2 regions of the Zoogloea sp. genome follow, and region 2 is predicted to be linked to the other one. Evidence: predicted binding sites of a transcription regulator. Region 2 holds the regulator's gene; the other holds the start of a gene.
The links. Region 2 encodes LexA, which represses DNA repair genes until DNA is damaged. Its sites were predicted from a motif close to ACTGTATNTANATACAGT; they were not measured.
Positions count from the first base shown of each region.

Region 1: the regulator LexA is predicted to act here: its motif matches at 1,568-1,585, upstream of ACE3RX_RS16135 (ATP-dependent helicase).

Region 1 covers NZ_JAYSDK010000027.1:61,540-65,086, forward strand. The annotation lists gene ACE3RX_RS16135 (ATP-dependent helicase) at 1-1,460, opposite strand, end outside; gene ACE3RX_RS16140 (PLP-dependent aminotransferase family protein) at 1,631-3,031, shown strand; gene ccoG (cytochrome c oxidase accessory protein CcoG) at 3,280-3,547, shown strand, end outside.
Region 2 covers NZ_JAYSDK010000006.1:66,041-69,587, forward strand. The annotation lists gene ACE3RX_RS05345 (DNA polymerase Y family protein) at 1-289, opposite strand, end outside; gene imuA (translesion DNA synthesis-associated protein ImuA) at 225-989, opposite strand; gene lexA (transcriptional repressor LexA) at 1,016-1,618, opposite strand; gene ACE3RX_RS05360 (peroxiredoxin) at 1,934-2,521, shown strand; gene ACE3RX_RS05365 (peptidylprolyl isomerase) at 2,487-2,966, shown strand; gene ACE3RX_RS05370 (dipeptide ABC transporter ATP-binding protein) at 3,063-3,547, shown strand, end outside.

The sequences.
Region 1 (3,547 bases), on a different contig from region 2:
TCCACCAGCACGGCGAACTCTTGCCAGTGCAGGCGGGCGCTGTCGGGCACCGGCTGTTCGGCGAGCAGCAGGCAACCCGGTGGGGCGGCCTGCAGGTTGTCGAGGATGCGCCCGGCGGACTTGGGGCCGAGGCCGGGCAGCAGCTGGATGGCGCGGAAGCCGGACACCCGGTCGCGCGGGTTCTGCGCCCAGCGCAGGATGGCCAGCACGTCCTTGACGTGGGCGGCCTCGAGGAACTTGAGCCCGCCGAACTTCACGAAGGGGATGTTGCGGCGGGTCAGCTCGATCTCCAGGCGCACGCTGTGGTGAGCGGCGCGGAACAGGACCGCCTGGGCCTTGAGCCGGAGGCCGCCCTCCCGGCGGGCCAGGATGCGCTCGACAACGCCGGCGGCCTGGTCGGCCTCGTCGCGGACGCTGATCAGGCGCGGCTTTTCGGCAGAGGCGCGCTCGCTCCACAGGTCCTTGCAGAAACGCTCTTTGGCCTGGCCGATGACGCCGTTGGCGGCGGCCAGGATGGGCTGCGTGGAGCGGTAGTTGCGGTCCAGCGTAAGCTGGCGGGCCGGCGGATCGAAGTGGCCGGGGAAGTCGAGGATGTTGCGGATCGTCGCGCCGCGGAAGCTGTAGATGGACTGGGCGTCGTCGCCGACTACGGTGAGGCCGCGGCCGTCGGGCTTGAGGGCGAGCAGGATCTCGGCCTGCAGACGGTTGGTGTCCTGGTATTCGTCCACCAGCACGTGGCTGAAGCGTGCTCCCACGTCGGCGGCCAGCTCGGGCACGCCGACCATTTGGGCCCAGTAGAGCAGCAGGTCGTCGTAGTCGAGCACCTGCTGGGCCTGCTTGGCGGCCACGTAGGCGCGGAACAGCGCTTTCAGTTCGGTCGCCCACTCGGCGCACCATGGGAAGGTGGACAGCAGCACGTCGTTCAACGGTGCGCGGGTATTGACCGCCGCCGAGTAGATGGACAGGCAGGTGCCCTTCAGCGGAAAGCGCTTGCCCTTGGCCGACAGGCCCAGCTCGTGGCGGACCAGGTTCATCAGGTCGGCGGAGTCTTCCCGGTCGTGGATCGTGAACGCCGCGTCGAGGCCGATGGCGCCGGCGTATTCGCGCAGCAGCCGCGCGCCGACGCTGTGGAAGGTGCCGGCCCACGGGAAACCGGTGGCGGCCAGCTGGGCATGGCGCGGTGAGACCTTGGCGGCGATGCGTTGCACGCGCCGGGCCAGCTCGTCGGCGGCGCGGCGGGAGAAGGTGAGCAGCAGGATGCGGCTCGGGTCGGCGCCGTGGGCCAGCAGGTGGGCGACCCGGTGGGCGAGGGTGTTGGTCTTGCCCGACCCGGCACCGGCGATGACCAGCAGCGGCCCGTCGCCCTCCGGCGTACCGACGCCGTGGGTGGCGGCCTGGCGCTGGACGTCGTTGAGCGTGGCCAGATAGGCGGGAATAGCGGTGTCGGTAGTGCCGCTCATCGGAAGGCGCTCACTGCAGGGGCCTGGAAGGCCACTCTGGCGGACGAGCGGAGGGGGCGGCAGTGCCTGGCAGTGACGGAGCGAAGGTGCATGATGGTCTCTCTTTGGCTGTAATTGTATACAGCTTTGTGGGTGCTGCAAGCATGGGCGGGCCTGCTACCATCCGGCCCATGAGCCTCTACCAGGATCTTGCCGAACAGACTGCCCGCCTGATTGCCGACGGCGTGCTGCGTCCCGGCGACCGCCTGCCGTCGGTACGCCAGGCCTGCAAAAGCAACGGTATCGCGCCGGTGACGGTGACGCAGGCCTATGCGCTGCTGGAAAGCCGCGGCCTCGTCGAGGCGCGTCCCAAGTCGGGCTATTTCGTGCGGGCGCGCCTGGGCCAGCGCCTGGCCGAGCCGGAGATGACCCACCCGGTCGGCCACTCGACGGCGCTGGAGGTCAGCGACTTCATCTTCCAGATCCTCGATAGCGTCAAGGACCCGGCGGTGGTGCCCCTCGGCTCCAGTTTTCCCAGCCCCTATCTCTATCCCCTCGACAAGCTTGGGCGCTGCCTGGCCGCCGCTGCGCGCCACCTCGATCCGCTGGCTACCGTTACCGATCTGCCGCCGGGCAACGACGAGCTGCGCCGCCAGCTGGCCCTGCGCTACCTGGCCCACGGCGCGTCGGTGGCGCCGCAGGAGATCGTCATCACCTCCGGCGCGATGGAAGGGCTGAACCTGTGCCTGCAGGCGGTGACGCGGCCGGGCGACCTGATCGCCATCGAGTCGCCGACCTTCTACGCCGGGCTGCAGGCCGCCGAGCGGCTGGGCCTGAAGGTCATCGAGATCCCCAGCCACCCGCGTGAGGGCGTCAGCCTGCCGGCGCTGGAGGATGCGCTGCGCCACCATCCGGTGAGGGCCTGCCTGTTCATGCTCAACTACGCCAACCCCACCGGCGCGCGGGTGCCGGACGAGCGGCGGCAGGCGCTGGTGGAGCTGCTCGACCGCCACGACGTGCCGCTGATCGAGGACGACGTGTATGCCGAGCTGCACTTCGGTGCCGAGGCACCGCTGTGCACCAAGGCGGTGGATCCGAATGGGCGCGTCATGCACGTGTCGTCCTTCTCCAAGTGCCTGGCGCCGGGCTACCGCATCGGTTGGGTGGCGGCGGGGCGCTACGCGGCGGCGATCCAGCGCCAGAAGCTGTCCCTGAGCCTGGCGACGACGGTGCCGGTACAGATCGCCCTGGCCGACTACCTGAAGCACGGCGGTTACGAGAAGCACCTGCGCCAGCTACGCGGCACACTGGCGGCCCAGGAGGCGGCGCTGGTGGCCGCCATCGAAACCCACTTCCCTTCGGACACGCGCCTCGCACGGCCCCAGGGGGGCTACTTCCTGTGGCTGGAACTGCCACGCGGCACCGATGCCCTGGAGCTGCACCGCCGGGCGCTGGAGCAGGGCATCAGCATCGCGCCGGGGCCGATCTTCTCGGCCAAGCGGGAGTTCGGCCATTGCATCCGCCTCAACTTCGGCCATCCCCTCGGCGAGCGCGGGCGGGCCGCGGTCGCCACGCTGGGGGCGCTGCTTTAATGGGCTCGGACTGATGGTGGGCTCCTTTTGCGGCTGCTGTTGTAGAGGGCGGTTGTGGGGGAGCTGTTGTGGGGGCGAATTCATTCGCCCTCTGCCGGCTGACCAGGCTCCGCGGGCGAATGAATTCGCCCCCACAGGCCCACCCCCAGTGGGCAGAAAACAATCTGTATCTATAGGAAAAGCGACAGCCTGAATCTGTTTCCATCCGGCCCCGGGTGATTTACTCCCGGTCCAGGAGGAATACCCAGATGAACAAGCCTGTCAGCAAGGTCCGCGAAGCCAAACTGGAGTTGTACCGCAAGAAGGGAAAGATCCACGCCCGCGAGGTGCGCGGCCGATTCAACACGATCCGCTGGGCGATGGTGTGGTTCACCCAGCTGGTTTTCTACGGGGCTTGCTGGCTCCAGTGGGGCGGCCGCCAGGCCGTGCTGTTCGACATTCCCCACGAGAAGTTCTACCTCTTCGGCCTGGTGCTATGGCCGCAGGACGCGCTGCTGCTGGCCATCATGCTGATCC
Region 2 (3,547 bases):
CGGCGAGGCTGATGGCGGGGGTGAAGCGCCCGGCCCAGGTGGCGATGTCGACCAGAGCGGCGTGTTCGAGGGCAGGCTGCCGGTCGATCAGGCACAGCTCCGGCGCTATGGCCAGTGCGCTGGCCCGGCCAATCCCTGGCTCCACGCCGCGCGCCATTGCTGCCGGATCCGCGGCCACCACCCTGCGGCGCGGATGGCCATCGAGGATCGCCAGCGGGGCGGCATCACTGCGCCCCCGCGTGAAGACCTGGAGGGGCAGATCGGGCAGGTAGAGGGCGCACCAGAGCATGCTTGCCAACGGGGGAGGGCTGGGGCGCGCGGGGGGCTGCCGAGCAAGGCTCGAGGCCTCCATCGGGACGTGGGCCACCGCCCGGCCAGGGGAGTTCGAGTCTCACGGGCTCGGCCAGTTGTGGCCCGCGGCGTTTCAGGATGTGGATACCGATGCCGCCTCGGCAGGGGCTGAGGGCCAGCCGCAGCACTGCCGGTGAGGGTTGGCGGGCAGCGCTTGCGGGGCGGAGCAGGATCAGTGGTGTGCCGCTTTCTTCGGCGGCCAACTGCAGGCGGCGCAGGGCGCCCATGTCGGCGTCGGCCAGCCACAGCAGGACCACCTCGCAGCTGCGCGAGTCGAGGGACTGGCGAGCTGCCCAGCGGGCATGGGCCGGGCTCTCGGCTTGGACGATGAGCAGGCGTTCGAGCGGTACGCCGGCGGCGGCGAGGGCTGGCGCATAGGGCAGGCCGGGCGGAGCGATGCAGGCCGCCCAGCGCCCTGCAGGCACGCTGGCGAGCAGGGGGAGCAGCAACCCCAGTTCACCGACACCATTGCGGGGCAGCAGCAGTTCGCTCAGCGCGGCGAGGGGCCATCCGCCTCCGGGCAGGGCTGCGTCAAGTGCCGGGTGGCCGGTCGTTCGCCCCGGTAGGGCCGGCGTGGCCAGCCGATCGCCGCGCCAGACCAGATGGTCCAGGGATAAGGCGGAAGCGGAGGCGGCCATGGCGTGGTTCAGGCGATGCCGGAGGGTCAGAAGCTGTCGCTGCGGATCAGGCCGACGGCGATGCCTTCGATTTCCAGCTGGTCGTTGCGGGTGTCCACGATGATGGGTTCGAAGTCCGGGTTGGCTGGCAGCAACTCGACGATGGGGCCCTTGCGGGCCAGGCGCTTGACTGTCACCTCGTCTTCCACCCGGGCGACGACGATCTGGCCGTCGCGGACCTCGGTGGTGCGATGTACGGCCAGCAGGTCGCCATCGAGGATGCCAGCATCGCGCATGCTGAGGCCGCGCACCATCAGCAGGTAGTCGGCGCGGGGCGAGAACAGCCCCGGGTCCACCTGGTAGCGGCCCTGCACATGTTCGGCGGCAAGGATGGGGCTGCCGGCGGCGACCCGCCCGATCAGCGGCAGTCCGAGGGCCTCCTTCAGACGGATGCCGCGGGCGCGGCCTTCTTCAAGGGAGATGACGCCCTTGGCGGCGAGGGCGCGCAGATGGGTCTCCGCCGCGTTGGGCGAGCGGAAGCCGAAGGCGCTGCAGATCTCGGCCCGGGTCGGCGGACGCCCTTCCTGCTCCACGGTGTCGCGGATCAGCTGGAGGATTTCCTGTTGGCGGGGGGTGAGATTGTCGGACATGGAGGGCTCCTGTGAGTCTTGTGTAATTTTATACAGGTTGCGGCGGATGGCAAGCCGCGCGTGCCTTTGCCGGCCGGGGCCGGCCCCGGGAAGCGTGACAAACTGCAGCCCGCAGCCATAAATGACTTGAGCCTCGGCGGGCGGTGGACTATCCATTCAAGAGCATGCCTTCTCCTGACTGATGCAGGTGTGGCAAGCTGGCATCCGGAACAGCAGCCGACATATTTCGCAGACAAGACCAAGCCACACGAACAGATTTGCCCAACCCCTACGGGCTCCCGAGAGCCCTCATTCGCCCCCGGAGGAGAGATGCCCATGTTCGTCAGCCCGCAAGAAGCTTCGGGTAGAGTTCTCAGCGCTGCTCGGTTAGAATCCTCCGACTCGCCGGCAACGCCTTGCGAAGGCTCGCCTGCTCCGCTCTTTTCCCTGCCCGATGCCGACATGGAAATGTTCGATCTGGCCTCGGTGCTGGGGTCCAAACATGTGGTCCTGTACTTCTATCCCCGTGACAACACCCCCGGCTGCACGCGTCAGGCCATTGATTTCAGCGACCATGACGCCGACTTCGAGCAGCAGAACTGCATGGTGATCGGCGTGAGTCCCGACGACTGCCTGACCCATGCCGATTTCCGCGATCAGCACGGCCTGTCGGTGGAATTGCTGTCCGACGAGGATGGCGAGGTGTGCCGCCTGTACGGTGTGTGGTTGTCGGGCGTGGTCGATGGGGTCGCCAAGCGCAGCGTGCGTCGCTCGACCTTCATCATCTCCAGCGACGGGGTGGTGCAGCATGTGCTGCACGATGTGAATCCGCGCGGCCATGCCGCCGAAGTCTTCCAGCTGATAAAGCAACTCAACTCAAGGAATGTAAATGGAAATCGCCAAGAACACGGTCGTCACGCTTGATTACAAGGTTACCGACCCCGATGGGAACGTGATCGACGACGGCCAGCACCCGCTGGTGTACCTGCATGGCGGTTACGACGGTATCTTCACCGTGATCGAGGAAGCCCTGCACGGCAAAAACAGCGGTGACAGCCTGAAGGTCAAGCTGCAGCCGGAAGATGCCTTTGGCGAGTACGACGAGGAGCTGGTGCTGGTGGAAGACGCCACCCTGTTCCCCGACAACATCGAAGTCGGCATGTCCTTCGAGCGCGTGGGCGAGGATGGCGAGGACGAAATGGTCTACCGCATCACCGACATCGCCGACGGCAAGGTCGTTGTGGATGGCAACCACCCCCTCGCCGGCACCGCGCTGGTCTTCGACATCACCGTCAAGAGCGTGCGTGCCGCCAGCGCCGAGGAAATCGGCCACGGCCATGTGCACGGTGAAGGCGGTCATCACCACTGATGCCAGGTGGCCGGCGCTGCGGCTTCGTCCGGCGCCGGCCAACCCGAATTCGCAGAACGGATCGCCTTGCGGTCCGTTTTTTTTGGAATGAATAGATTGGACTCGGACAATCAGGCGCTGTTGCAGGTGAGCGAGCTGCAGGTGGAGCTGGGCGCTGCGGGCCGGCGCGTGCATCCCGTGGATGGCATCAGTTTCGCCGTTCCTGCCGGGCAGACGCTTGCGCTGGTGGGCGAATCGGGTTGCGGCAAATCGATGACCGCGCTGGCCTGCATGCGCCTGCTGCCGGCTGGCGGCCGGATCTCGGGCGGCAGCGTCAGGCTTAGCGGAGAAGCCTTGCAAAGCTTGCCCGAAGTGCGGATGCGCGACATCCGCGGCAGCCGGCTGGCGATGATCTTCCAGGAGCCGGCCACCAGCCTCAACCCGGTCATGACGGTTGGCGATCAGATTGGCGAGGTGCTGGTCCGCCACCGGGGCATCCACGGCAAGCCCGCTTGGGACGAGGCGGAGCGTCTGCTCGACGCGGTCGGCATTCCCGACGCACGGCGACGCCTCGCGGAATATCCTTTCCAGCTGTCTGGCGG